One region of the Paraburkholderia youngii genome, then DNA from elsewhere that is predicted to be linked to it. Evidence: riboswitches for the same ligand, from Rfam matches in the RefSeq annotation. Region 1 holds a riboswitch; each other region holds the start of a gene.
What was found. Region 1 has a riboswitch for cobalamin ahead of G5S42_RS13965 (CbtB domain-containing protein). Riboswitches for the same ligand answer to the same signal wherever they lie in the genome.

Region 1 (9,533 bases):
CGCGAGAAGGTCAGCAGCTGGCCGGTCAGTTTCGCGCCGCGCTCGGTCGCACGTTTGACGGTGGCGGCCATGCCGCGCAGGCGTTCGTCGCCGCTCACGCGCGCGATCAGTTCCGCGTTCACCATGATCACGTTCAGCAGATTGTTGAAGTCGTGCGCGATGCCGCCAGTCAGCTGGCCGAGCGCCTCCATCTTCTGCGATTGCACGAGCACGGCCTGCACCTTCGCGCGTTCGTGGATCTCGGCCATCAGCCGGTCGTTGGCTGACGCGAGTTCGTGCGTGCGCGCGGCGATGCGGCTTTCCAGCGAATCGTTCAGCTGCTCCAGCGCGTCCTGTGCCTCGATGCGCTCGGCAAGCAGCCGTCGCGATTCATATTGCCGCCCGCGGGCGCGCAACGATGACGCGACCGCGCGCCGCAAGGTCTCCGAATTGAGTGGACGTTCGAGCACGACGACGTTGCCGAGCCGTTCGAGCACTTCGAGCCCGCGCGTGGAGCGATGGCCGATGCTGCGCGCGGCGAGCAGGATGAACGGGAAGTCGGACCATGCGGGCTGGCGTTCGAGCCACGCAAAGAGGCCCGAGCCGTGGCCGTTCGCGAGCGCTTCCTCGGTGAGCAGCGCGGTGCCCGCGCCGGCGTCGAGCTCGCTGGTGAGCGCGTCGGCGTCGTCGCAGGTCACGCAGGCGCGTGCGTCGTTGTGCAGCACAGCGGCGATCACTTCGGCGTCGCGGCCGAACGGTGCGAGGATGAGGACGCGCTGCTCCATCGCTTACTGTCCCGACGTGTCGATCAGATTCGCCGCACCGAGCATCGCGGTGCTGCCGCGATACGAGGGCAGGCCCGACAGCACGCCCTCGAAGTCACGCAGCGCTTCCCCTACCTCGACGCCTTTGGTGCCGAGGCGGAACTGGCGGATCGTGCGTTCATGATCGTTCGCGCGGCTCTTGACGGCGGTTACCGCGGTCAGCACTTCGCCGTGATGCTCGAAGTAGCGGAACAGCACGACCACGTCGCTCAGATAACTGATGTCGACCTCGGTCTGCACCTCGCCGATGATGCCGTGCTGCCCGAGCACGAGCATCGTGACCACGCCCTGCTGATTCAGATAGCCGAGCAACTCGTGCATGTGCAGCAGCAGGAAGCGCTCGCCCGGCATCGCCTGCAGATAGGCGTTCAGGCTGTCGACCGCGACATAGCGCACGCCCTCGTTTTCGACCGCGTTGCGCACGTCGCTCGACAGCTCGCCCGGCGAAATTTCCGCGGGATCGATCTGGCGCAGCGTCAGCAGGCCGCTGTCGACATGCGGTGCGAGATCCATGCCGAGCGACGCGCAGCGCGTCACCAGGGTGCTGAGCGTTTCATCGAACACGTAGTACGCGCAGCGCTCGCCGCGTTCGAGCGCGGCAAGCAGGCACGACACGACGGTGGTGGTTTTGCCGACCCCCGACGGGCCGATGACCAGCGAATTGGTGCCGGGAACGAGGCCGCCGCCGAGCAGCGCGTCGAGGCCGGACGTGCCGGTGCTCATCGGGCTCGTGCCGAATTCGCGGTGATGCTCGGCGGCGACGAGGCGCGGATAGACGCGCAGACCGCCGGTGTTCAGCGTGAAGTCGTGATAGCCCTCGCGGAACTTGATGCCGCGCATCTTCGCGATGCGCAGACGGCGGCGGTTGCCGCCGTAATCGTGGGCAATGTTGTCGAGGCTGATCACGCCGTGCACGATGCTGTGAAGCTGAATGTCGGAGGCGCTGGCCGACGTGTCGTCGAGCAGCAGCACCGTGCATGCGCGCGTCGAGAAATGGTGCTTGAGCGCGAGAATCTGCCGACGGTAGCGCAACGGGTTCTCCGCCAGCAGACGCAGTTCGGACAAGCTGTCGAGCACGACGCGCGCGGGTTTCAGTTCGTCGACGTGTTCGATCACGTTGCGCACGCTTTCGCCGAGTTCGACTTCGGCCGGGTGCAGCACGCTCTGTTCGTATTGCGGTTCGAGCCCTTCTTCGGGCAGCTGTTCGAGTATCTTGAAGCGGCTCAGATCCCAGCCGTGGCTCGCGCCGATCGCGAGCAGTTCGGCACGGGTTTCGGACAGCGTGACGTAAAGACCGGTCTGCCCTTCGTCGAGGCCCTTGAGTAAGAATTGCAATGCCAAGGTCGTTTTGCCCGTGCCTGGCGCACCCTCTATGAGGTACATGCGGTTCGGCGTAAGACCACCGCCGAGGATGTCGTCGATTCCTGCGATGCCCGACGATAAGCGGGCGGGGGTGGGGGCGGCGGTGGTAGTCGACATGATGGTTGAAATGACGTCGGCAGTGGCTTTGATCGGAAGCGGCGTGATGTTGCGGCCGGTATGGCGCCACGCAATTTGTGTGCCGTCCTGCGCCGCCTGCGTGCTGGGTGTTCGCGCGTATGGGCATGAAGCGTGCTATTGAGGGTGGCTCGCTGCGAGCTTTTTTCAGCAGCACTCTGGAAGCTTCACGCACAACATGAAAACCTATCGACTCTCCGCTATCGCGCTTACCGCGGCATCGCTCGTTGCGCTGCTGCCGGTCGGCGCATCCGCCGACGATAGCCCCAGACCTTGCGGCGCGCTGAAACGGATCGTCGCCGCGGCGCCCGACGGCTTCACCTCGCTGACGCCCGACGACGGCAAAGGCGTCGCGCAACCCTATGGCGACGACGCGCAATGTTCAGCCGCGCATCGTAGTTTCCAGTGCACGTGGACGCCGCATCAGGCGGCGGGCTCGAACGCGGATGCGTTGGAAGCGGTCGCGGCCGACATCGCGTCGTGCCTGCCCGATGCAACGCACGATCAGAATTCGCCGGGACGTCAGCACTTTTATCTCGGCGCGAAGGATCGACGCACCGAAATCACGCTGACTCCCGAGGGGGTGAACCAATTGCGGCTCGTGGTGTCGGGCAGGTAAGCGGCGGTTCCGTTCAGGCGGTGGCAGACGGCCACCATGACCAGCCGCGTCGCGAGTGGTGCAATTCGACGACCGACAGCGGCGTGATCTCGATGCGACAGAACACGGTTGGCGATGCGCCGAGGGCATGCACGATTGCCGCTCGCAGAAGCGTTGCGTGGGTGATCGCGACGATGGTTCGACCGTGTGCAGAGGCCGCGAAGCCTGCTTCGTTGACCGCGTTGCATGAGCGTACGTCTGCCTGTTGCGCGTCGAGCCACTCTCCGACCCGCCGCGCGAGTCGATCGAACGATTCACCCCCGGGCGGTGCTGCGTCGGGCTCGCGCGTCCAGGCGGCGAGTTCGCGGGGGGCTTCGTCGGCAATCTCCGCGAGGCGCTGGCCGCGCCATTTGCCATAGTCGATATCCGCCAATGCGTCGGCAGGCGTGGCGCTCAGACCGAGCGCGGCGACCGTTTCGCGGGCGCTGGCGGCGGGGCTGGTGAATACGGTGGCGTCGGCGGGAAGCGCGAGACGGGCGCGCGCCGCTTCGGCTTCGGCGCGGCCGCGCGCGTCGAGCGGATCGTCGGCGGGGAAGCGGCCCGCGCGCTGCGCGGCCGTTGCCGCATGGCTCACCAGTAATAGTCGCGTATCCATTCTTTGCGTTGGCGCCTCATTCGCACTTGCCTGCGTGGCTTGACGGGCTCGCGGCGTGCGTTGCGCGTTGCGGCGCAGCCCTCGCCGTCGCGGAAGCCGCAGTTTAGCGCGTAGAATACCGACAATGCGAAGCACGGAAGCCGGTGAGAGCCCGGCGCGGTCGCGCCACTGTAATCGGCCTTGCAATCCACAAGAGCCGAAAGCCAGACCTGAGCTTCGCACCATTCCTCTGCAATCGACTATCGGGGCGCGTTACCCCAGGAGATGTCCATCATGACCGAAGCTGTTTTCGATCGCGCCGCGCAACCGGCGGCCCAGCCCACTCCCATTCCCTTGCGTGAACTGCTGCCGTGGGTCGTATTCGGCGGCTTGCTGCTGTTGCTCGCGCTTTACTTCGTTGGTGCGGAACAGGGTGCGACGTCGCTCGTGCCCGGCATGTACGTGCATGAGTTCGTGCACGACGGCCGCCATCTGCTTGGCTTTCCCTGCCACTAACGGAGTTCGACATGGTAGGTAAATTGTTGGTGCGCGGGATGCTCGCGGGCATCGTCGCGGGCTTGCTCACGTTCGCGTTCGCGCGAATCGTCGGCGAACCACAGGTCGATCAGGCGATTTCATTCGAAGAGAAAGCGGCCGCGGCGCGCGGCGAGGCGCCCGAGCCCGAAATCGTGAGCCGTGAGACGCAGGCTGGCCTCGGCCTGCTGACTGGCGTGGTCACGTATGGCGCGGCATTCGGCGGTCTGTTCTCGCTGGTGTTTGCCTATGCGTATGGACGCGCGGGTTCGTTGAGCGTGCGCGCGCTGTCTGCGTGGCTCGCGCTTGGCGCGTTCATCGCCATCGTGGTCGTGCCGAATATCAAGTATCCGGCCAATCCGCCGTCGGTCGGTGATCCGGACACGATCGGCGCGCGCACGGGCCTGTTCTTTCTGATGATCGCGATTTCGCTCGCAACGATGGTGTTTTCGCTGAAGGTGCGGCGCCGCGCGGCGGCGAAGCTGGGTGCATGGAACGGCTCGATCGTCGCGGGGCTCGTATTCGTCGCGATCATCGCGGCCGTACAACTGTCGATGCCGGTCATCAATGAAGTGCCGGCCACGTTCCCGGCCGTGCTGCTGTGGAAGTTCCGCGTCGCGGCGATCGGCATGCAGGTGGTCATGTGGACGACGATCGGGCTGTTGTTCGGCGCGATGGTCGAGCGCAGTGCTTTTATGCGTACGAATGCGCGGGTGACGATGAAGTCCGCTTGAATAAGACGGTGACGCGTGGCCGCGCAAGCGGCGACGCTTCGCGCGCAACGCGCGAGAATGGTTTTGGATCAAGTACTTGGCGCGGTTGTGGAGCGGTTATCCACAGCCTTGCGAACATTTTCTGTGGAAAAGCTGCTTAACGGCTTTTCGCAACTCCACTCGACGCGGCGCCTAGGGAAATCCAATTGGACGCCTAACTAATTCATGTTGTACGCGGCACTGCTCAATTTTTAAGCTCTTCAACTTTTTAAAATAATTTGTGAGAAGGGTATTGACGCGGCGCGGACCGCTCTCCATAATCTCGCTTCTCTGCTGCAGACGCAGCGACGCAAACGAAGCAGTGCCGGGTGGTGGTGGTTCAGGCGCTGCGGGTTGGGCGGATCGATCTTTAAAAACTAACAGCCGATAAGTGTGGGCGCTTGATGCGGAATGCGGCGGCGGATCCGTATGGATCTGCTGCAAGGCAAAAGTATCAGAAGCCTCACACAGTATTAGAGGAAGGTTTATCTGTCGAAAGACGGATTGATCATCGTCAGTACGTTGAGTGAGCGACCGGTTCATAAGCAGGAAACTGCGGAACCGAAAACAGTAACAGGTTTGAACTGAAGAGTTTGATCCTGGCTCAGATTGAACGCTGGCGGCATGCCTTACACATGCAAGTCGAACGGCAGCACGGACTTCGGTCTGGTGGCGAGTGGCGAACGGGTGAGTAATACATCGGAACGTGTCCTGGAGTGGGGGATAGCCCGGCGAAAGCCGGATTAATACCGCATACGCTCTGTGGAGGAAAGCGGGGGATCGCAAGACCTCGCGCTCAAGGGGCGGCCGATGGCAGATTAGGTAGTTGGTGGGGTAAAGGCCTACCAAGCCGACGATCTGTAGCTGGTCTGAGAGGACGACCAGCCACACTGGGACTGAGACACGGCCCAGACTCCTACGGGAGGCAGCAGTGGGGAATTTTGGACAATGGGCGCAAGCCTGATCCAGCAATGCCGCGTGTGTGAAGAAGGCCTTCGGGTTGTAAAGCACTTTTGTCCGGAAAGAAAACCTCGTGGCTAATATCCGTGAGGGATGACGGTACCGGAAGAATAAGCACCGGCTAACTACGTGCCAGCAGCCGCGGTAATACGTAGGGTGCGAGCGTTAATCGGAATTACTGGGCGTAAAGCGTGCGCAGGCGGTGCTGTAAGACCGATGTGAAATCCCCGGGCTTAACCTGGGAACTGCATTGGTGACTGCAGCGCTGGAGTATGGCAGAGGGGGGTGGAATTCCACGTGTAGCAGTGAAATGCGTAGAGATGTGGAGGAACACCGATGGCGAAGGCAGCCCCCTGGGCCAATACTGACGCTCATGCACGAAAGCGTGGGGAGCAAACAGGATTAGATACCCTGGTAGTCCACGCCCTAAACGATGTCAACTGGTTGTCGGGCCTTCATTGGCTTGGTAACGTAGCTAACGCGTGAAGTTGACCGCCTGGGGAGTACGGTCGCAAGATTAAAACTCAAAGGAATTGACGGGGACCCGCACAAGCGGTGGATGATGTGGATTAATTCGATGCAACGCGAAAAACCTTACCTACCCTTGACATGGATGGAATCCTGCTGAGAGGCGGGAGTGCCCGAAAGGGAGCCATCACACAGGTGCTGCATGGCTGTCGTCAGCTCGTGTCGTGAGATGTTGGGTTAAGTCCCGCAACGAGCGCAACCCTTGTCCCTAGTTGCTACGCAAGAGCACTCGGGGAGACTGCCGGTGACAAACCGGAGGAAGGTGGGGATGACGTCAAGTCCTCATGGCCCTTATGGGTAGGGCTTCACACGTCATACAATGGTCGGAACAGAGGGTTGCCAAGCCGCGAGGTGGAGCCAATCCCAGAAAACCGATCGTAGTCCGGATCGCACTCTGCAACTCGAGTGCGTGAAGCTGGAATCGCTAGTAATCGCGGATCAGCATGCCGCGGTGAATACGTTCCCGGGTCTTGTACACACCGCCCGTCACACCATGGGAGTGGGTTTTACCAGAAGTGGCTAGTCTAACCGCAAGGAGGACGGTCACCACGGTAGGATTCATGACTGGGGTGAAGTCGTAACAAGGTAGCCGTATCGGAAGGTGCGGCTGGATCACCTCCTTTCCAGAGCTTGCATTGCTGCGCAAGCGCTCACGCTTATCGGCTGTGGTTTAGAGAAGCAACGCAGACAGACTCAGGGGTCTGTAGCTCAGTCGGTTAGAGCACCGTCTTGATAAGGCGGGGGGGTCGATGGTTCGAATCCATCCAGACCCACCATCTTTGTCTGTGGTGCTGACTGGGACACCCTTGAGTAGGGTATGACCGGGGGATTAGCTCAGCTGGGAGAGCACCTGCTTTGCAAGCAGGGGGTCGTCGGTTCGATCCCGTCATCCTCCACCAATCCTCAATGCGCAGGGTTCTGCATGAAGGCAGAGCGTTGCGCATTGGCGATTGAGCCAGTCAGCGCGGTATGAGGCACAGGCTTTATATCGGCTGTCGTTCTTTAACAATCAGGAAGAAGTAGTAAAGAGATTCACGAAAGCGTACCTGGAGATGGGTGCGTGAGTAGGTGAATCAGGGTTGTGATTGTATCGATGTATTTTAAAGGTGATCGAGAGATCGCTTTGGAATACGGCGCAACACGAATACTCAACCTGTAGCGTGTGTGAAAAACGCTGCCTTCCCAGTGAAGGTGGTGAGAGACACACCCGTTATAGGGTCAAGCGAACAAGTGCATGTGGTGGATGCCTTGGCGATCACAGGCGATGAAGGACGCGGTAGCCTGCGAAAAAGCTCCGGGGAGCTGGCAAACGAGCTTTGATCCGGAGATGTCCGAATGGGGAAACCCACTCCTAATGGAGTATCCGTAGCTGAATCCATAGGCTACGTGAAGCGAACGCGGTGAACTGAAACATCTAAGTAACCGCAGGAAAAAGAAATCAACCGAGATTCCCAAAGTAGTGGCGAGCGAAATGGGATCAGCCTGTACTCTTTATTCTCATTGTTAGTCGAACGCTCTGGAAAGTGCGGCCATAGCAGGTGATAGCCCTGTAGACGAAAACAGCGGGAAAGAACTGGGTGTACGAGAAGTAGGGCGGGACACGTGAAATCCTGTCTGAAGATGGGGGGACCATCCTCCAAGGCTAAATACTCGTGATCGACCGATAGTGAACCAGTACCGTGAGGGAAAGGCGAAAAGAACCCCGGGAGGGGAGTGAAACAGATCCTGAAACCGCATGCATACAAACAGTCGGAGCCTCGTAAGGGGTGACGGCGTACCTTTTGTATAATGGGTCAGCGACTTACATTCAGTGGCGAGCTTAACCGATTAGGGCAGGCGTAGCGAAAGCGAGTCCGAACAGGGCGTCCAGTCGCTGGGTGTAGACCCGAAACCAGGTGATCTATCCATGGCGGGTTGAAGGCACGGTAACACGTGCTGGAGGACCGAACCCACTAACGTTGAAAAGTTAGGGGATGAGCTGTGGATAGGGGTGAAAGGCTAAACAAACTCGAAATAGCTGGTTCTCTCCGAAAACTATTTAGGTAGTGCCTCGTGTCTCTCCTTCGGGGGTAGAGCACTGTCATGGTTGTGGGGTCCATTGCGGATTACTACGCCATAGCAAACTCCGAATACCGAAGAGTGCAATCACGGGAGACAGACATCGGGTGCTAACGTCCGGTGTCAAGAGGAAACAACCCAGACCGCCAGCTAAGGTCCCCAAATATGGCTAAGTGGGAAACGAAGTGGGAAGGCTAAAACAGTCAGGAGGTTGGCTTAGAAGCAGCCACCCTTTAAAGAAAGCGTAATAGCTCACTGATCGAGTCGTCCTGCGCGGAAGATGTAACGGGGCTAAGCCATATACCGAAGCTGCGGATGCACATTTATGTGCATGGTAGGAGAGCGTTCCGTAAGCCTGCGAAGGTGCACTGGAAAGTGTGCTGGAGGTATCGGAAGTGCGAATGCTGACATGAGTAGCGATAAAGGGGGTGAAAGGCCCCCTCGCCGTAAGCCCAAGGTTTCCTACGCAACGTTCATCGGCGTAGGGTGAGTCGGCCCCTAAGGCGAGGCAGAAATGCGTAGCTGATGGGAAGCAGATTAATATTTCTGCACCATTGTGAAATGCGATGGGGGGACGGATCGCGGAAGGTTGTCCGGGTGTTGGAAGTCCCGGTCGCTGCATTGGAGAGGGTGCCTTGGCAAATCCGGGCACAGGACTCAAGGGTGTGGCGCGAGCTTCTTCGGAAGCGAAGCAACTGGAAGGGGTTCCAGGAAAAGCCTCTAAGCTTCAGTTTCACAGTGACCGTACCGCAAACCGACACAGGTGGGCGAGATGAGTATTCTAAGGCGCTTGAGAGAACTCGGGAGAAGGAACTCGGCAAATTGGTACCGTAACTTCGGGATAAGGTACGCCCTGGTAGCTTGACTGGCCTGCGCCAGGAGGGTGAAGGGGTTGCAATAAACTGGTGGCTGCGACTGTTTAATAAAAACACAGCACTCTGCAAACACGAAAGTGGACGTATAGGGTGTGACGCCTGCCCGGTGCCGGAAGATTAAATGATGGGGTGCAAGCTCCTGATTGAAGTCCCGGTAAACGGCGGCCGTAACTATAACGGTCCTAAGGTAGCGAAATTCCTTGTCGGGTAAGTTCCGACCTGCACGAATGGCGTAACGATGGCCACACTGTCTCCTCCCGAGACTCAGCGAAGTTGAAGTGTTTGTGATGATGC
Region 2 (9,533 bases), 1.9 Mb from region 1:
GGCGTCTACATCCACGCGAACGTGCTCGACACGCTGCTGACCGGCCGCGAGATCCAGCCGGTCGCGCTGTGGATCGTGTTCGCGGCGGCACTCGCGCCGCTCGCCGCGTTGCTCGGCGGCTTCCTCGTACTGTCGCCGCGCCGCTCGCTGATGCTGACCGGCGCGCTGGTGCTGCTCGCCGTGGCCGGCAGCGCGCTGCTGCTGTACGGCGGCAGGCTGTGGATGTCGCCGGTGCCGGCGATCCTCAGCGTCGCGATCGTCTACCCGATCTGGAACTGGCGACGCCTCGAAATGACGATGGCGTATCTGCGCGGCGAGCTGCAACGTCTCGCCGACGAGCCGCATCTGCTGCCCGAAACGCCGAAGCGCCGCCGCGAGTTCGGCGGCGACGTGCTCGCGCAGCACATGGCGCTGATGGCTGAGGCCGCGCAACGGGTGCAGGACATGAAGCGCTTCGTGTGGGACAGCCTCGACAGCATGCCGGAGCCGATTCTCGTCAGCGATGTGGGCGGCGTCGTGCTGATCGCGAATCACGCGGCGAAAGCGCATTTCGCGCGGCTCGGCGCGCCGATGCCCGAGGGCCAGCCGATGCATAACGTGCTCGGCGGGCTCACGCTCGTGAAGACGATCGATACCGGCGCGGCCTCGGACAACCAGCGCAACGTGCACGCACACGCGCACTGGCCGGCGCCGCTCGATCCGACGCGCGGCGAGTTCGCGGCGCTGATGGCGCAGGGTGTCGAGGTGCGCGACACGAACGAGCGCGACCATCTGCTGCGCTATGCGACCTGCACCAACGCGCAGGGCGAGACGACCGGCTGGATCGCCGGTCTGGTCGACGTGTCGGCGCTGCATGCGGCCGAGCGTCAGCGCGAGGACGCGCTGCGACTGCTGTCGCACGACATGCGTTCGCCGCAGACGTCGATCATTGCGCTAGTCGAGATCGAGCGCGCGCGGACCGAGCCGGCGCTCGCGCGCGGCGTGCTCGAGCGCATCGAACGCTACGCGCAACGCGCGCTCACGCTCGCCGACGACTTCGTGCAACTGGCGCGCGCCGAATCGCAGGCCTATGTGCTCGAGCCGCTGAGCCTGACCGAACTCGTCATCGATGCGAGCGACGAGGTCTGGCCGCAGGCGCACGCGAAGCGCATCACGCTGCATACCGAAACCGGCGACGACAGCAACGACGAACCCTGGATTTGCGCCGACCGCTCGCTGATGACACGCGCGCTCGTCAATATTCTGAACAACGCGGTCAAGTACAGTCCGCCCGACACGCGCATCGTGTGCAGCTTCGCGAGCCAGCCGGCGGCGAGGCGCGAGGGCAGCGGGGCGGCACGCGTGGCGTGCACGATTCGCGACCAGGGCTATGGCATCCCGAAGGAGCAGCAGGCGGGGCTATTCGAGCGCTTTCGCCGTTTTCACGAGGCAGAGCGGCCGGAAGTGGGCGGCGCGGGACTCGGCATGGCGTTCATCAAAACCGTCGTTACGCGCCACGGGGGCAGCGTCGAAGTCGTCAGCGCGCCCGGCGAGGGGACGGCGTTTACGATCTGGCTGCCCGCGCTCGACGACGCGCCGCTCGATGAAACGAGCGCACCGCGCGCCTGATGCGCTCGTGATGGATTCGATGGACTAGAGAGAAGACAGAAAATGGCGAAGATCGCTCACCTCTGTGCCGCGCTGGCCGCGGCGAGCCTCACCGCTTGCGCGGGCCTCGGCGCCGACGTGCACACCGTCTGCGCTAACAGCGCCGACCACGCCGTTGCGCTGCAAGGCGAGCAGACCTATTCGCTCGCGCGCACGCAGGCGCAGGACGACAGCGCCGACCATCCGCAAGTCGAAAAGCTGCTGCGCGACGAGTTGGCGAAGCACGGGTTCGTCGATACAGCGGGCAAGCCCGCGCATTACCTGCTGTCGATCGCGTATAGCACGCGGCCGGCGTCGATCGGCATCGGCGGTGCGGGTTGCGAGCCGCCCGATTGCGGCGCGGGTAGCGACGGTCCAGGCGCGCTGCTTTTCGGGCGCAAGTATCAGCACGCGCTGACGCTGCGCTTTTTCGACTATGCGAGCGGCACCGAGCGCTACAAGGTCAGCGCGGTGTATAGCGATCGCGACGCGGCCCCGCTGCGTGCGCTGCCGCTGCTCGTGAAAACCGCGCTTGCGAAGCTGCCGTACGACGCGCCGGCCGACTGGCGCGTGAAGCTCAGTATCGACAAGGCGAGCGGTGCGCCGAACGTCGAGTCGATGGAGCCGCTGCAGCGCTAAACAACGCAGCTTCGAGTCGCCGGAGCCGTGCGTGTCGGTTATTCCGGCACCGGTTCGCCGCGTGGCCAGCGGTTTTCGAACACACAATCGGCTAGCGGCAGACGGCTCGCCCAGCGCTCCGTTTCGAGCATCGGCTCGCTGTAGAACGCATCGACGTGGCCGAGACACAGAATCGCGACCGGCCGCGCGCCTTCCGGCATCGCCAGTAGCCGGTGCACCGCGTCGACATCGAACAGCGACACCCACCCAAGCCCGAGTCCTTCCGCGCGCGCGGCGAGCCACATGTTCTGGATCGCGCACGCGACCGAAGCGAGGTCCATCTCCGGCAGCGTGCGACGGCCGAACACGTGCCGCTCGCGCCCGTCCATCAACGCGATCACCAGCAGCTCCGCGCAGTCGCGCATGCCTTCGACCTTCAGCTTCATGAACTCGTCGCGGCGCTTGCCGAGCGCGTCGGCGGTGGCGAGCCGTTCGCGCTCGACGATGTCGCGCAAGCCCGTGCGCAGCGCCGCATCGGTGATGCGCACGATGCGCCACGGCTGCATGTAGCCGACGCTCGGCGCGTGATGCGCCGCGTCGAGCAGACGCCGCAGCACCGCTGGATCGACCGGATCGGGCACGAAGTGGCGCATGTCGCGGCGTTCGTAAATCGCGCGATAGACCGCCTCGCGCTCGGAGTCGTCAAAAGGCTTCGCCATGAAAGAGGGCGGCCGTGAAAGCCGGGTTGGAGGGCCAGTAAGCGTGCATATAGGTTGCCACAATCGGGCCCACGCGGAACACCGCTTCGCCGGGGGTGTCGCTGTGCGCGCGGGTGGCGAAGCGCTGCGGTTCGAGCGGTGTCGCGAGCTTCGAGTAATGAAACGTGTGGCCGGTCAGCGTGCCGTGGAGGCCGTCGATCTGCTGCATGCCGAGCGACGTGAAGCGTGTTTGCATCGTCGCGTGACCGGGCAGCAGGCCGAGCATCCGCGTGCGCGTGCCTTGCGCGTCGGTCAGGGTGTCGAGCAGGTAGAGCATGCCGCCGCATTCGGCGACCACCGGTTTGTCCGCCACGACGTGTGCGCGGATCGATGCCGCGCTGCTCATGTTGCCCGCGAGCGTCGCCATATGCAGTTCGGGATAGCCGCCCGGCAGATAGAGCGCATGCGCGTCGGCGGGCAACGCTTCGTCGGCGAGCGGCGAGAAATAGCTGAGCCGCGCGCCGAGCGCTTCGAGCAGCGCGACGTTGGCGGGGTAGATGAACGAGAACGCGGCGTCGCGCGCGATCGCGATGTGCGTGCCTTCGAGCAGACGCGGCAGCACCTCGGGCGACGGTGTGCCGAAATCGACCGGCGGCGGCAGTTCGGCGAGCGCGGTCGACGCGAGCGTATCCGCCGCGCGTTCGAGGCGCGCTTCGAGATCGTCGATTTCATCGGCTTGATGCAGGCCGAGGTGCCGGTCGGGCAGCGTGATCTCGTCGCTCGTGGCGATGTGGCCGCACCAGCGCAGTTCAGGCGGCAGCGCTTCCTGCAGCATCTGCGCGTGCCGGGTCGAGCCGACGCGATTCGCGAGCACGCCATGAAACGGCAGTTGCGGTCTGAAGCGCGCAAGGCCGAACGCGAGCGCGCCGAAGGTCTGCGCCATCGCCTGCGCGGAAATCACCGCAAGCACCGGCACGCCGAACGTGGTCGCCAGATCGGCGCTGCTCGGCGTGCCGTCGAACAGGCCCATCACGCCTTCGATCAGGATCAGATCGGCTTCTTGTGCCGCCTGCGCGAGCAGGTTGCGGCACGCGCTTTCGCCGACCATCCATAGATCGAGCGACAGCACCGGCGCGCCGCTCGCGCGCGCGAGGATCATCGGGTCGAGAAAATCCGGCCCGGTCTTGAACACGCGCACGCGACGTCCGAGCCGCCGGTGATAGCGCGCGACACCCGCGGTGATCGTGGTCTTGCCTTGTCCCGAGGCGGCCGCGCTGATGAACAGCGCGGGGCACGCTGCGGAGCGAGTCCCCTTGGGGGGCGCGGACATCGCTCAGAACTCCACGCCGCGCTGCGCCTTCACACCCTGCTCGCGATACGGATGCTTGATCGCGCGCATTTCGGTGACGAGGTCGGCGGCTTCGATCAGCGCGTCGGGCGCATGGCGCCCGGTCACGACGACGTGCAGCATCGGCGCGCGCGCATTGATCACGGCGAGCACTTCGTCGAGCGGCAGGTACTCGTACTTCAGCACGGTGTTCAGCTCGTCGAGGATCACCATCTGATAGTCGCCGCTTTCGATCATCCGCCGCGCTTCGTTCCAGCCCTTGCGCGCGGTTGCCATGTCGGCTTCGCGGTTCTGCGTGTTCCACGTATAGCCGTCGCCCATCGTGACGAAATCGCATTGCGCGATCGCGCCGAGGAAATCGCGCTCCGACGTATGCAGCGCGCCCTTGATGAACTGCACGACACCCAGCCGCATGCCGTGGCCGAGCACCCGCACGGCCATGCCGAACGCGGCCGTGCTCTTGCCCTTGCCGGTGCCGGTGTTGACGATCAGCAGGCCTTTTTCGACGGTAGCGCTGGCCTGCTTCTTTTCGTGGCCTTCGCGGCGCCGTTCGGTCATGCGTTGATGCGATTCGGGATCGGTTTTCATCGGAGGTCCTGGTCTTGAGGGGCGGGATGGAAGGGCGCTACGTCGCCGGGTGCGCTGTCGCTCGCCGCCGCAATCGCGACGGTAATGCCGGCGTGCGTGGTCTTGCGTACGACCAGACGTGCGTTTTGCGTGATTGTCGCGCGGACCGACGCTGCTGCCGCCAGTAGCGCACACGGTTCGCACACACCGTCGACACCAAGATGCGCGCGCGCGGCCGCCGACGGCGACGCGAACGGTGCGGCGGCGATCTGCTCGCGGCTGAACAGTTGCAGCGGTAGTTGATGGCGCGAACAGAATTCGAGCAGACCTGCTTCGTTGGCTTTGGCGTCGATCGTCGCAATGGTGTGGATCTGCTCGAAGGCATTCGAACCGAGTGCTGCGCGCACGGCGGCTTCGATGTCAGCCGCATCGCTGTGCAAGCGGCAACCTATGCCGACGCTCAGCGTTTTAATCGCGCTCGCAGCTTGTTCGTGAGCGACTCGGCCGTCGCGTTTGGCCGCATCACGCGCAAGAGCGAACGAGGCCACGCCGCCGATCACGACGATCGCCGGCGAGCCGAGCCCCGCGCGCACGACCGCCTCGGCAAACTCGCGCAGCGGCGCGAGCACGTGACGCTGCTCCGGCCGCGTCGCCGATTCGATCGCCGCGCAGGGCGTATCGGCGGACATGCCGGCCGCGAGCAACGCGCCGACGATTTCGCCGAGCCGCCGCATGCCCATATAGATCACGAGCGTCATCTGCGTCGCGGCGAGCGCGGCCCAGTCCGGCTCGCCACCGCCGGCGCCGTGGCCGGTGACGAACACGACGCCCTGCGCGTAATCGCGATGCGTGACCGCGATGCCGAGCGTCGCGGGCGCGGCGATGCCGGCCGTGATGCCGTTGATCACGTCGACTTCAACACCAGCCGCCTGCAGCGCCTGCAATTCTTCGCCGCCGCGGCCGAACACGAACGGATCGCCGCCTTTGAGCCGCGCCACGCTGCGTCCCGCGCGCAGATGCCCGAGCATTTGCGCGACGATGTCCGCTTGCGGAGTCGACGGATGGCCGCCGCGCTTGCCGACGTATACGACTTGCGCGTTGGCGCCCGCGAACTGCAGAACGTCGGGATTGACCAGATCGTCGACCAGCACGACATCGGCCTGCGCGAGCGCACGGGTGGCCTTCAGCGTCATCAGTTCGACGTCGCCGGGACCGGCGCCGATCAGCCAGGCGCGCGTCATCGCGGCGTGCATGGCGCATGCCATGCGGAGATGGGAGGGGAGTGGCGGCGTGCGACGGTGCGCGCGGCGGTGAATATGGATGTCATGCGGTACAGCGAATCCGGGCGCGGCCACTCGTGCGGTTCGCGGCGGATTCTTCAGTGAGAACGCCACGACACGCGCGATGCCGCGCTACTACGCCTTCACATCCGTTCCCCGCGGATTCCGGCGGCCGGCGGCGCAACCCGATGCACGCATGCATGCGGCGCCGCCTCCGCGTCTGGCCGGTATCCGGGCTGGCGGCCTCACGCGCTTCGCCTTCCCGTCCCGGTTTGCGAATCTGCGGATTCGCGGGGACAGTGGCATCAAAAAACGCATGCGCGGCACAGCGGAATCGAAGCTGAATCGAACCGCGCGCCGCAGGTCGCTTACCGTTGCGGGGACAGCACAGGTTGAACGCGCGACGCGCTGCCTGTTTCCCGTTTAACTGCACATGCGAGCGCATGTGCGGGCACCAAACGCGCGCATACGATAGCACATGACGCCTTGCCGGATAAGCCGCGGCGGCGCTTTCCGGCGCCCCGCGTTCCTTGACTGCGCATGCCCGGGGGCCTACACTCGCACGCACTTTGGGTGCTCGCGTGCGCGTTCGTGCGCATGCAGTTAAACGGGAAACAGGGAGCCATCTGCGCTAGAGCGGCTAACCTGTGCTGTCCCCGCAACGGTAAGCGAAAAGCGGTTCCGGCTTGATAGCCGGGCGCCGCGGTGCCGGCTTCGATGTCCTCGCGCAAGGTCGCGTCGACATATCACCACTGGACGAGAAACCACTCGTCCGGGAAGGGGAAGCGGCGCTTTCGCCAGCCCGGATACCGGCCCGAAGAAGCAGAACGACCGCCGCGGGGATGCGGCGGCGCGTTCATGACCTCAGTTCCGCTTTCTGTATTTCCGTTGTCGCGGCAATGCCGTCGTTCGTCCCCGTGTCTGGTGATCGCTGGTACTGTTGCGCGTGCTTCATTCGCTCCATTCGCCAGCCGATGCCGACCGATGCGCGGAACTTGCGGCAGACCGATGCAACGCAAAGGGATGGACCTCACGATGCAAACTCAATTGCGCAAGATTCCCGTCACGATCGTTACCGGCTTTCTCGGCAGTGGCAAAACTACGTTGCTGCGGCACATCCTTCAGCATGCGGGCGGCAAGCGCATAGCGGTGATCGTCAACGAGTTCGGCGAACTCGGCATCGACGGCGAAATCCTCAAGGGCTGCGGCATCGGTTGCGATGAAAACGGCGTCGAGACCGAAGGGCAATTGTATGAACTCGCGAACGGTTGTCTGTGCTGCACCGTGCAGGAAGAGTTTTTCCCGGTGATGGAAAAGCTCGCGGAGCGGCGCGACGAACTCGATCACGTGCTGATCGAAACCTCGGGGCTCGCATTGCCGAAGCCGCTCGTGCAGGCGTTCAACTGGCCGCAGATCCGCAACGGCTTCACGGTCGACGCGGTGGTGACGGTGGTGGATGGCCCCGCCGCCGCAAGCGGCCAGTTCGCCGATAACCCGGTCGCCGTCGATGCGCAGCGCAAGGCCGATCCGAATCTCGATCACGAGTCGCCGCTGCACGAGCTGTTCGAAGACCAGTTGTCGGCCGCCGATCTGGTGATTCTGAACAAGACCGATCTGATCGACGACGCGCGGCAGCACGAAGTGGAAGCCGCGATCCGCGCGGAGATTCCGCCGCAGGTGAAGATCGTGCGCGCGCAGCGGGGGCAGCTCGACCTGCATACGCTGCTGGGGCTCGAAGCGGCGTCGGAACAGACGATCCATCTGCGTCACGACCACCACGGTTCCGCCGACGACCCCGATCATCATCACGACGAATTCGATTCGGTCGTCGTGCAGGCATCGGTGCCGTCGCGCGACGCGGCGCTCGCCGCGTTGCAGACGCTGGTCGAAAGCCACACGATTTACCGTGTCAAAGGCTTCGCGGCACTGCCGGGCGCGGCGATGCGCCTCGTGATCCAGGGCGTTGGCCGGCGCTTCGACAGCTACTTCGACCGGCGCTGGCAGGCGGGCGAAAGCGGCGACGACGCCCTGAGCCGCTTCGTGCTGATCGGCGAAGACCTCGATCAACCCGCGCTGCAACAGGCGTTCGACGCGGCGCTCGGCGCGACGTCGAACGCGACGGCATAACGGGCGCACCAGCATGCATTTGCTGCGCACGACGCCGGGCGGTTTCGTCGACGATACGCAGGGCGTGATCCGCATCGATCAGCGGCCCGCCGAGATCGTCGTGCTCAGTTCCGCCGACACCACGCTGTCGCTGCTCGCGAGCGTGGTGCCGCGTCTCGATGACGGCTTCCCGAGCCTGCGGCTCGCGAACGTCACGTATCTGCGTCAGCCGGCCTCGGTCGATTTCTATCTCGACGACGTGTTGCAGCATGCGCGCGTGGTCGTCGTCGATCATCTCGGCGGCGAAGCGTATTGGCCGTACGGCATCGAGCAGGTCGTCGCGCTCGCGCAGCGCAAACAGCAAACGCTCGCGATGTTTTCCGGCGATCTGCAGGAGGACCCGAACCTGCTCGCGCGCAGCACCGCGAGCGCCGAGTTGTGTCAGCAGTTGTGGCGCTATCTGCGCGAGGGCGGTCCGCAGAACGCCGAGGCGTTTTTGCGCTGCATCGCGTACCGCGCGCTCGGTTGGGGGCGCGCGCCCGAGCCGCCGCGCGCATTGCCGGCCGCGTCGCTGTATCACCCCGAGCGCGATACGCCTACCGTTGCCGACTGGCAGGCGCGTTGGCGGCAGGACGCGCCGGTTGTCGCGATCCTGTTCTACAAGGCGCATCTGCAGGCCGCCAATACCGCGGTGTTCGATGCGCTGATCGATGCGCTCGAAGCGCAAGGGCTCAATCCGCTGCCTCTCGCGATCACGTCGTTGAAGGATGCGATGAGCCGCGATGTCGTGCAGTCGCTGTGCGCGCAACATGGCGTCGCGCTGGTGCTGAACACCACCGCGTTCGCCGCGTCCGCGATCGACGACCCCGAGCCGCTCGCACTCGCCGGCGACGCGCCGGTGTTCCAGGTGATCCTGAGCGGCGGCAATCGCGACGATTGGCTGAAAGACAACCACGGCCTCAATTCGCGCGATATCGCGATGCACGTCGCGCTGCCCGAAGTGGACGGGCGCATCATCACGCGCGCGATCAGCTTCAAGGGGCTCGCGTATCGCTGTGCGCATACGCAGGTCGACGTGGTTCGTTATCAGCCCGACCTCGAACGGGTGCGCTTTCTCGCCGAGCTGAGCCGGCGCTGGTGCCGTCTGCGTTCGCTCGATAACGCCGACAAGAAAGTCGCGTTGATTCTCGCGAACTATCCGATGAGCGAAGGGCGCATCGGCAATGGCGTGGGACTCGATACGCCGGCATCGGTGGTCGGCATTCTGTCGATGCTGCGCGATGAAGGCTA
Region 3 (9,533 bases), 2.6 Mb from region 1:
ATTCATGACGCGCGCGCGGCGCGGGAATCAGCGCCTCGTGCTCGCCATCGCGAATCAGAATCAGCGGATAGCCGAACGCGCGGCTCGTCAACGCGGGCGTCAGCACGTCGCGCACCGGGCCCGCATACGCGCCGCCCGCGCCGTCGAGCAGCAACGCATGCGTCGCGAAGCGGCGCGCGAGGTTCAGGTCATGGCAGGAGAACAGCACACTGCGCGCTATGCTGCGTCCCGGCTCGCGCGTCCATGCAACGAGCGCTTCGAGGCAGTCGATCTGGTGATGCAGGTCGAGATGCGACAACGGTTCGTCGAGCAGCAACAGCGGCGCGTCCTGGCACAGCACTGCCGCGAGCGCGACGCGCTGACGCTCGCCGCCCGATAGCGACAGCACGTCGCGCGCCGCAAAGCCCGCGAGGCCGAGCGATTCGAGCGCCGCCTGTGCAGCCGCGCGATCTTCATCGCGCTCCCAGCCCCAACCGCCCAGATGCGGGAAGCGATTCAGCAGCACGATGTCGAGCACGCTGGCATTGAACGCATCGGCCGCGCTTTGCGGCATCAGCGCGCGGCGCCGTGCGAGCGGCAGCGGCTGCCAGTCGGCCACGCGCACGCCATCGAGTTCGACATGGCCCGCCGCCGGATGCAACAGGCCCGCCAGCGTCGACAGCAAGGTGGTCTTGCCCGCGCCGTTCGGCCCGGCGATACACCAGACTTCGCCCGCATTGAAGGTGTGCGTGAACGCGTCGAGCAAGGTGCGCGCGCCGGCGCGCAGTGTCAGGCGCTGCGTGCTCAGCATCGAAGAGGTGGGGCTGGGTTCGGCTTGCATCATCGGCGGCGTTTGAGCAGCATCCACAGGAACACCGGCACGCCGACCAGCGACGTGATCACGCCGACCGGCAATTGCGCGGGCGCAATCACGGTCCGCGCGATCAGATCCGCGCCCATCACCGCGACGCCGCCGCCGAGTGCAGCCGCCGGCAGCAGCATGCGCTGGTCGTTGCCGAACGCGAGCCGCAGCATATGCGGCACGACGAGACCGACGAAGCCGATCGTGCCCGCGGTCGTCACCGCCGCGGCTGCCGCCAGCGACGCGACCAGGTACACGCGCAAACGCAGTGGCATTACCGCGACGCCGAGCGCTTGCGCGGCTGCGTCGCCGCGCAGCAGCACGTTCAGACGCGGCGCGGCTGGCACGATCGCGAGCAACACGAGCGCGAGCGCGATCAGCGCGGTCCACGGCAGCGCGCCGCCATTGAGGTCGCCGGTCAGCCAGAACAGCATGCCGCGCAGACGGCTATCGGGCGCGAGATTGAGCAGCAGCGTGATCATCGCGCCCCACCCGGCCGCGATCACCGCGCCGGTCAGCAGCAAACGCGGCGACGTGTCCTGCGGCTCGCCGCGCCACAGTTCGCGACGCGCGAGTCCGAGCACCAGCAGGATCGACACGAACGCACCCGCGAACGCGCTCGCATCGACGATCCACCAGGCGCCGCCCGCGATCATCGCGACCAGCGCGAAGCTGGCCGCGCCGCCCGACACGCCGAGCACGTACGGCTCGGCCAGCGGATTGCGCAGCAGCACCTGAAGCAGCGCGCCGGCGAGCGCGAGCAACGCGCCGCACGCGAAGCCTGCGAGCGCGCGCGGCAATCGCAACGTGCGCACGATTTCGCCGGCGAGATCGTCGCTGCCCGTGGCGCCGAACGTGTGCGTTGGCACGAGCGCCGCAAGCACGCGCGACGGCGCGAGCGGCACGCTGCCGAGCACCAGCGACGCGCCGAGCAGCGCGACGGCGGCGAGCGCGAGTCCGAGCCAGATCGCGGCCGCGCGTTTCGCGTTCATCGGGCGCGGCGTTGCCATCGCGGCGGACAGCGAACCGGACGCGCGACTCATCCGCGTGCGCTCACGCATGCGGCCAACCCGGCGCGCGCGTCACTGCTGCCGCCAGCCGAGCGTGACATACGCACCGCGTCGCGGCGAGTTATACGAGTAGGCCGTCTCATAGTCCTTGTTGAACAGATTGTCGATTTGCGCGCTGACGTACCACGCCTTCGTGATGTTGTAGCGCGCCGATAGATTCACGATGCCATAACCGCCGAGCTTGCCGGTGCTGTCTGGACGCGGACCGCTGACGATCCACTCGCCCCCAACCCGCCATCCACCGATGCTGCGATTCGCCGCGAACGACCCGAAGCGTCGCGCGCGTCGCACGAGGTCGGTACCGCTGTCGAGATCGACCGGGTTCTGCAGCGTCAATGTCGCGCGTACGTCGGTCTTGCCGACATGACCGCTCCACGATCCTTCGAGTCCCTGCACCTTCGCATGGCCGACGTTCTCCGCGAGATAGATGCCGGGGATCGTCTGCACGTAGTCGATCAGATTCGTATAGCGCGTCTGGAATGCGTTCAGACGCATCACGCCGAGCGCGTCGGTCGCGTACTGCAAACCGGCTTCGACCGAGTGACTGCGCTCCGGCTGGATCGACGGGTTGCCGCTGATCGGATAGTACAGATCGTCGAAGCTCGGCGCGCGGAACGCATCGGAATAGCTTGCGGTTACCTTCCAGCGCGACGTGATGTCGAAACCGTAGCCGAGATAGTAACTGTTCGCTCCGCCGAAATCGGAGTACTGGTCGCGGCGTACGTTGGCCTGAATCTGGTTGCGGCCGAAGCGTGCGCTGTAGCCGGCGAAGACCGAATCGACGTGACGGTCGGGCGCGGCGAACGTGTCGGAGTCGAGAGTCTGGTCGAGATGTTCGTAGCCGAATTGCAGCTTCTGGTTCGCGGCGAGCGCGAAATCGTTCTGCCACGTGTACTGGCGATTGTCGGTATCGAAACGGTCGTTGTAGATGCCATTGGTGTTCGATACGCTGCGGTCGTCGCCCTCGGCGAGCGTGAAGTGGGTGGTCCACCAGTCGGTCAGCTTGCCGTTCGCAAACACCGACACCTGACGCACCTTGCTATAGAGGTTGTTCAGATCGGTTGGCACGCCGTACGCATTGTCGTAGCTGTTGTTGTTGTTCGACTGGAAGTAGCTGACACCCGCATCCCACTTGTCGGTGAACTTGTGGCGCAGCGACGCGCTGATGCTCTCGTTCAGATTGCCGTTCGCGTTCGGATTCGCGCCCGGCGCCTCGAGCGGATCGAGCGACGAAAAGCCGTCGTTCTTCGTGCGCGCGAGCGAGATGTTGAAGGTCGTGCGACCGTCCTGATCGAGCGCGCCGTTCACGCCGGCCGTTTGCGTCTGCGTGTGATAGCTGCCGTAGCCGAGCGAAAAATTGAAGCGCGGCGGATGATCGCCGCCGTCTTTCGTGAACACCTGCACGACACCGCCGATCGCGCCCGAGCCGTACAGCGCCGACACGTTGCCGTTCACGACTTCGACGTGATCGACCTGGTCGAGCGGAATCTGTGCGAGCTGAGAGGAGCCGAGACTCACCGAATCGACGCGCACGCCGTCGATCAGCAGCAGCGATTGTGTCGACGACGCGCCGCGCAGAAAGAGGCTCGTGGTCGAACCGGGGCCACCCGTGCGCGAGATTTGCGCGCCGGGTGCGAGTCGCAGCAGGCCGGGCAGATCGGTCGCGGTCGTGTCGGCGATGTCCTGCTGATCGAACTGCGTGGTCTGCGGGATCGCGTCGCGCAACGCTTGCGCTCCGCGTTGTGCGGTCACGACGATCGGCGAGAGCACGTTGCCCGATGCATCGGCGGAAGCGGGATTGGCCGCATCCGCAACGTTTGGGGCGTTCGCGGTGCTTGCATCCGCAGCGGACGATGAAGGCACAGGCTCGGCGCTTTGCGCATGCGCGACGAGCGGCAGGCTCGCGAACGCGAGCAGCGTCGCGCGGGCGATGGGGGACAACATGGGATGACATTCCTGTGGATAGCATGCACGGCCTGCTTCCCCGCAGGCCGACGCGTCACGAGGCGTCCCCCCATGTTTAACGTTTTCGCGGGGGACGTCCCTCTTTTCTGGCCGGTATCCGGGCTACGACACATCGATCCCGCCTTCCCACGCGTGACGCGCAGTGGCACACTCGCAGATTGAACTTCCAACCGTGCGACAAGGACCGACCTGCATGAGCACATCACATGCGGTCGTTTACCGTTGCGGGGGCAGCGCAGGTTCGCGCATCCGGTTTGGCACCGCGCGCGCCCTGCTTCCCGTTTAACTGCGCGCGCCGAAAAGCGCGCGCGGGCACCAGAGTGCGGGAAGTGTAGGAGCGGCTTCGCGGGGCGTCAAGAAAGGCCAACCGGAGCGCGATCCGTTCTGTCGAATGCAGGTTATTGTCCGATGGATTGCCGGTCTTTGATCTTATGGTCGACGACACGACTCGCAACGAACCTGCATGAAGCGATGCTGTTACGTCTCGAAACGAGACAATTGTCGGAACCTGTAATATTCCGCGCTAAAATGCGATGTCTTTAGAGGACGCAGCACATGCTCACCGAACTCGAATCACTCTCCCAGAACATCGGCAAGCTGATTGCGATCAGCAAGCGCCACAACGAAGCGCGGATCGCGCTCGAAGAGCAACTCGCGCAAACGCGTGCCGAAGTACAAGCCACGCACACCGAACTCGCGCAATTGCGTGCCGAGCGCGATGCACTGCAAGCGGAACGCGACGCGCTGTCCGCCAAGATCGACGACGCTCAGGTGCGCCTGAATGCGATTCTCGAAAAATTGCCGCGCGCACGCGCAAGCAGCGAACCGGATAACCAGCTCGATCTGCTCGAGTCCGCCCAGCCCGAACACGAGGAAGCGGAAGGCGACGTGAGCCGACACGGAGAAAGCGCATGACCACCAAGCAGATCGAAGTATCGATTCTCGAAGTACCCTACCGTCTCGCCTGTTCGCCCGAAACGGAAGGCGCGCTGCTCGAGGCGGTCGCGCGCGTCGACGCGGAGATGAAGAAAATCCGCAGCGGCAGCAACGTGCGCGGCACCGATCGCATCGCGGTGATGGCGGCGCTGTCGCTGGCATCGGAACTGCTTAAGCTGCAAAGCAGCGTGCGACACGGAGAAGCATTTCCTGCTGAAGAAATCCGGCGTACAATGCAGCAAATGAACGAACAGCTAGGTACTGTGATTGAGCAGTACAGCATGCAGTAAGCAGTAGTTGACTCAATAGCGGGCCGGTTTCGAACCGGTCACATGTTCAACGGTATGTGTTGTAGCTTCATCGGTTTAGCTTCCCTGCCTGGTTCGCCAAGGTCATATATTCCTTGAACCAATGCCATGTGCACGGTTGCGGAAATTTGTAGCACGGGTGTGCGCGTCACTCTGTCTGATGTACCCGAAGTGTTGCTAACTGCGACCAATTCTGAACCCTCGGTTCAGGATGCCGGCCTAGCGGCTAAGGCGGGGACCTTATCTGGAACGGCATCGGACTTCGGTTCGATGCCGTTTTTCTTTGGTCGTCGTTTTTTCTTTTTGTGTGCCTGTTTCAGGTGCTTTTCCGCGCGCGCCTGTTGTTGGCGCCTCGTTCAATCTCACACGCTCACTCCGATTCATGCGCTACTGGCTGATGAAGTCCGAACCGGACGAAGCAAGCATCGACGACCTCGCCAACGCACCGCATCGCACCTTGCCGTGGACCGGCGTGCGCAATTATCAGGCGCGCAACTTCATGCGCGACGTGATGCAGGTCGGCGACGGCGTGCTCTTCTATCATTCGAGCTGTCCGGAACCCGGCATCGCGGGCATCGCGGAAGTCTCGTCGACCGCGTATCCGGACCCGACGCAGTTCGATAAAAAGAGTCCGTACTACGACGCGAAATCGTCGCGGGAAACGCCGCGCTGGATGCTCGTCGACGTCGTGTTCAAGAAGAAAATCCCACTGATTCCGCTGGCCGCGCTGCGCGAGCATGCCGAATTGCAGGACATGCGCGTGCTCGCCAAAGGCAACCGTCTGTCGATCACTCCGGTGACCGACGCCGAATGGCGCTTCATCACTAAACAGCTGGTTTAAGGGCAAATGCGCGACGCGGCACGTGTCCTGATCGCGTCCGGGCCATCATTTCCGATGCGGCGGCGAAGTACTAATTGGGGAACCAAGCGCCAGTAAGACGCGCCTAATCGCTCGACGAAAGCGCGAGTTCGAACCAACCGTTCGACGGCATCCCGATCCATTCGCCAGCGCATCCGTCAAACCGCGCGCCACCATCGCGTCATCACGCGGCGCACGCGTCGAACGTGCACAACCTGTTCAAACAAGGATTCCAGCCATGACGACAAAAACCGCACGGGCCCTCGCACTCGCGCTCGCCTTTGGCGCGCCTGTGGCGCTCGCGCTGAACCCGGCGCCCGCTCGCGCGCAGACCATGATGCCGCAGCCCTCGGGCGTGCTGTCGCTGAATGCGCAGGCGAGCGCGGAAGTCCCGCAGGACGAAGTCGAAATCACGCTGTTTTACGAGCAGGAAGCGAGCGAGCCGTCGGCGTTGACGTCGACGCTGAACCAACGCGCCGACGCGGCATTGCAGAAGGCGCGCGGCGTGGCCGGCGTAACCGCGCGCTCGGGTGCGTTCTCGATCTTCCCGTCAACGGACCGCGACGGACGCATCTCGGCGTGGCGCGGCCGCACGGAAGTCGTGCTCGAATCGCGCGACTTCGCCGCGGCATCGAAGCTCGCCGGACAGATGGCATCGATCATGCAGGTAGGTAACGTGCGTTTCTCGCTGTCGCCGGAAGCGCAGCGCGCCGCCGAACAGCGGCTCAGCGGCGAGGCGATCAAATCGTTTCGCGAGCAGGCCGCGGCATCGTCGCAGGCGTTCGGCTTTAGCGGCTATTCGATCCGCGAGGTCAACGTGAATCACAGCGGCGTGATGCCGCGTCCGATGATGATGATGAGCGCACGCGCGATGGGCGCCGACGCGAAGAGCGCGCCGATGCCGCTCGAAGGCGGCACCTCGACGGTGACGGTCAACGTGTCGGGGTCGGTGCAGATGAAGTGACGCGCACGCGCGAACGCCGGCGCTTCAAAGAGAAACGCCACGGCATCCATCGATGCCGTGGCGTTTTTTCATGCAGCGTTCGCTACGCTGGCCGGGCGCGGCTCAGTTCGCGCCAACCGCCTGCGCCGGCTCGCGGCGCCCACGGCGATACGCCCACACCATCAGGCCGATGCCCGCGAGGATCATTGGCAACGACAGCCATTGACCCATCGACAGCCCCATCGCGAGCAGGCCGAGGAAATCGTCCGGCTCGCGCGCGAATTCGACCGTGAAGCGCGCGAGGCCGTAGCCGATCAGGAACATTGCGGAGATCGCGCCGAGCGGCTTCGGCTTGCGCGAGAAGAAAATCAGCACGAAAAACAGCGCCACGCCTTCGAGCGCGATCTCGTACAGCTCCGACGGATGCCGCGGCAGCATGTGATATTGCGCAAACACTTCGTTCAGATGCCATTGCGCGGCCAATTGCGGATGCGCGGCGAGCCAGCTGGCGTCGTCGGGCGCGGCGCCGGGGAACAGCATCGCCCACGGCGCGGCCGGATCGGTCACGCGGCCCCACAGCTCGCCGTTGATGAAGTTGCCGAGCCGCCCCGCCGCGAGGCCCGTGGGCACCATCGGCGCGACGAAGTCGGTGACCTGCAGCCACGAGCGCTTGCGCTGATACGCGAACAGCATCATCGCAATGGTGACGCCGAGAAAGCCGCCGTGAAACGACATACCGCCTTCCCACACCTTGAAGATGTCGAGCGGATGCGCGAAATAGAAGCTGGCCTTGTAGAACAACACATAGCCGAGCCGGCCGCCGAGGATCGTGCCCAGCACGCCGAAGAACAGCATGTCGTCGATGTCCTTCGCGGTCCAGCCTTGCGCGGCGACGTACGGCAGCCGCAGCCGCAGCCGGGCGACCACGATCGCCGCGACGAACGCGACGAGGTACATCAAGCCATACCAGCGCACGGCGAGCGGCCCCAGATGGATGGCGACAGGGTCGAAATTCGGGTGAATGAGCATCGTGTAGTTATGGGCAGTTCAGGTTCGAAAGCAGTTTTACAGGGATCAGAAGCGGGATCTAGACGCGCGACGCCACGCTCGCCGCATGCGCGCGCACGATGTCGATGAAGCCCGCCAGCACCGGGCTGACCTCGTCGGTACGCCAGACGAGCCCCGTTTCGATCGCGGGCACCGACTCGGACAACGGCCGGTACACGACGCCCGTGCGCCGCAGGTTACGCAACGATTGCGGCACCAGTGCGACGCCCATGCCGGCCGACACGAGACTCACGATGGTCTGCATCTGGATCGCCTCCTGGCCGATCCTTGGCGCGAGGCCCGCGACGCCGTAGCAATCCATAATGATGTCATAAAAGCCTGGCGCGAGACGTCTTGGGAAGATCACGAGCGGCGCGTCGCCGAGATCGCGCAGGCTGACGGGCGTGTCGAGCCATTCGGCGGCGGGGTCTTCATTTGGCTTGCCCTTGCCGTTTTTGTTTACGCTGCCCTGCAAGCCTCGCGCCATCTCCGTCGACATCGCGATCACGAGCGGCTCGCGCGCGATCGGCAGCCACGACAGCTGCGATGCACGCCGCGACGGCAGCGGCGCGATCACCAGACCCGCGTCGATACGCCCGGCCACCAGTTCCTCGACCTGCACGTCGCTGGTCGCCTCGGTCAGCTCGAGCCGCACGCGCGGATGCCGCGCGCCGAAATCGCGCAGCAGCAGCGGCAGCAGGCCGTAGTCCGCGGTCGACACGAATGCGAGCGACAGCACGCCCGCCTCGCCGCGCGCGAGGCTCTGCGCAAGCGGCCTTAAACCCTCCGCCGCCGCGAGCAGCCGCTGCACCTCCGGCAGCAGATCGGCGCCGACCGCGGTCAGCTCCACCGAGCGCTTGGTGCGCGCGAACAGCTCGACGCCGAGCGTCTCTTCGAGCGCGCGGATCGCCTGCGACAGTGGCGGCTGCGTCATCGACAAACGCGCGGCCGCGCGCCCGAAGTGCTTTTCCTCGGCGACGGTGACGAAATAGCGCAACTGGCGCAGATCAGGAATCGTCGGCAGCATGATTAATATATTTTACGACCTGAACAGCCGCGAATAATACATGCGACGCCGGCCATGCAAAACCGCCTGTTCGCGCGGTCTGGCGGAACTACACTGAACGGATGCGCGCGCGGGCGCCGCGTGCGCACTCGTCAGAACAGCCAGACCTGGAGCTCCCCATGGCCTACAACCGTCGTTCGAAGAACATCACGCAAGGCATCGCGCGTTCCCCGAATCGCTCGATGTACTACGCGCTCGGGTACCAGAAGGAGGATTTCGACAAACCGATGATCGGCGTCGCCAACGGCCACTCGACGATCACGCCATGCAACGCCGGCCTGCAGCGTCTCGCCGACGCGGCCGTCACCGCGATCAAGCGCGCCGACGCGAATCCGCAGACCTTCGGCACGCCGACGATCTCGGACGGCATGTCGATGGGCACCGAAAGCATGAAGTACTCGCTGGTGTCGCGCGAGGTGATCGCCGACTGCATCGAGACCTGCGTGCAGGGCCAATGGATGGACGGCGTGGTCGTGATCGGCGGCTGCGACAAGAACA

Region 2: linked by a shared signal. The riboswitch ahead of cobA (uroporphyrinogen-III C-methyltransferase) and the one ahead of G5S42_RS13965 (CbtB domain-containing protein) in region 1 are both predicted to bind cobalamin.
Region 3: linked by a shared signal. The riboswitch ahead of G5S42_RS25705 (TonB-dependent receptor domain-containing protein) and the one ahead of G5S42_RS13965 (CbtB domain-containing protein) in region 1 are both predicted to bind cobalamin.

What each region holds. Positions count from the first base shown of each region.
Region 1 covers NZ_JAALDK010000001.1:3,020,705-3,030,237, forward strand. Annotated here, with positions in the region: gene G5S42_RS13945 (ATP-binding protein) at 1-764, opposite strand, end outside; gene G5S42_RS13950 (ATPase domain-containing protein) at 768-2,282, opposite strand; gene G5S42_RS13955 (hypothetical protein) at 2,479-2,919, shown strand; gene G5S42_RS13960 (histidine phosphatase family protein) at 2,933-3,553, opposite strand; cobalamin riboswitch at 3,641-3,775, shown strand; gene G5S42_RS13965 (CbtB domain-containing protein) at 3,827-4,048, shown strand; gene G5S42_RS13970 (CbtA family protein) at 4,060-4,800, shown strand; rRNA gene G5S42_RS13975 (16S ribosomal RNA) at 5,400-6,929, shown strand; tRNA gene G5S42_RS13980 (tRNA-Ile) at 7,004-7,082, shown strand; tRNA gene G5S42_RS13985 (tRNA-Ala) at 7,130-7,205, shown strand; rRNA gene G5S42_RS13990 (23S ribosomal RNA) at 7,523-9,533, shown strand, end outside.
Region 2 covers NZ_JAALDK010000001.1:1,148,820-1,158,352, forward strand. Annotated here, with positions in the region: gene G5S42_RS05385 (CHASE2 domain-containing protein) at 1-1,608, shown strand, start outside; gene G5S42_RS05390 (DUF4136 domain-containing protein) at 1,651-2,265, shown strand; gene bluB (5,6-dimethylbenzimidazole synthase) at 2,304-2,963, opposite strand; gene G5S42_RS05400 (cobyrinic acid a,c-diamide synthase CobB) at 2,947-4,272, opposite strand; gene cobO (cob(I)yrinic acid a,c-diamide adenosyltransferase) at 4,276-4,878, opposite strand; gene G5S42_RS45420 (cobalamin biosynthesis protein) at 4,875-5,330, opposite strand; partial or broken gene cobA (uroporphyrinogen-III C-methyltransferase) at 5,373-6,098, opposite strand; cobalamin riboswitch at 6,343-6,611, opposite strand; cobalamin riboswitch at 6,692-6,969, shown strand; gene cobW (cobalamin biosynthesis protein CobW) at 7,173-8,264, shown strand; gene cobN (cobaltochelatase subunit CobN) at 8,278-9,533, shown strand, end outside.
Region 3 covers NZ_JAALDK010000001.1:5,638,146-5,647,678, forward strand. Annotated here, with positions in the region: gene G5S42_RS25695 (ABC transporter ATP-binding protein) at 1-823, opposite strand, end outside; gene G5S42_RS25700 (FecCD family ABC transporter permease) at 820-1,884, opposite strand; gene G5S42_RS25705 (TonB-dependent receptor domain-containing protein) at 1,924-3,855, opposite strand; cobalamin riboswitch at 3,948-4,211, opposite strand; gene G5S42_RS25710 (ATPase) at 4,432-4,791, shown strand; gene G5S42_RS25715 (cell division protein ZapA) at 4,788-5,102, shown strand; RNA gene ssrS (6S RNA) at 5,181-5,362, shown strand; gene G5S42_RS25725 (EVE domain-containing protein) at 5,503-5,961, shown strand; gene G5S42_RS25730 (SIMPL domain-containing protein) at 6,218-6,943, shown strand; gene lgt (prolipoprotein diacylglyceryl transferase) at 7,046-7,951, opposite strand; gene G5S42_RS25740 (LysR family transcriptional regulator) at 8,010-8,996, opposite strand; gene ilvD (dihydroxy-acid dehydratase) at 9,155-9,533, shown strand, end outside.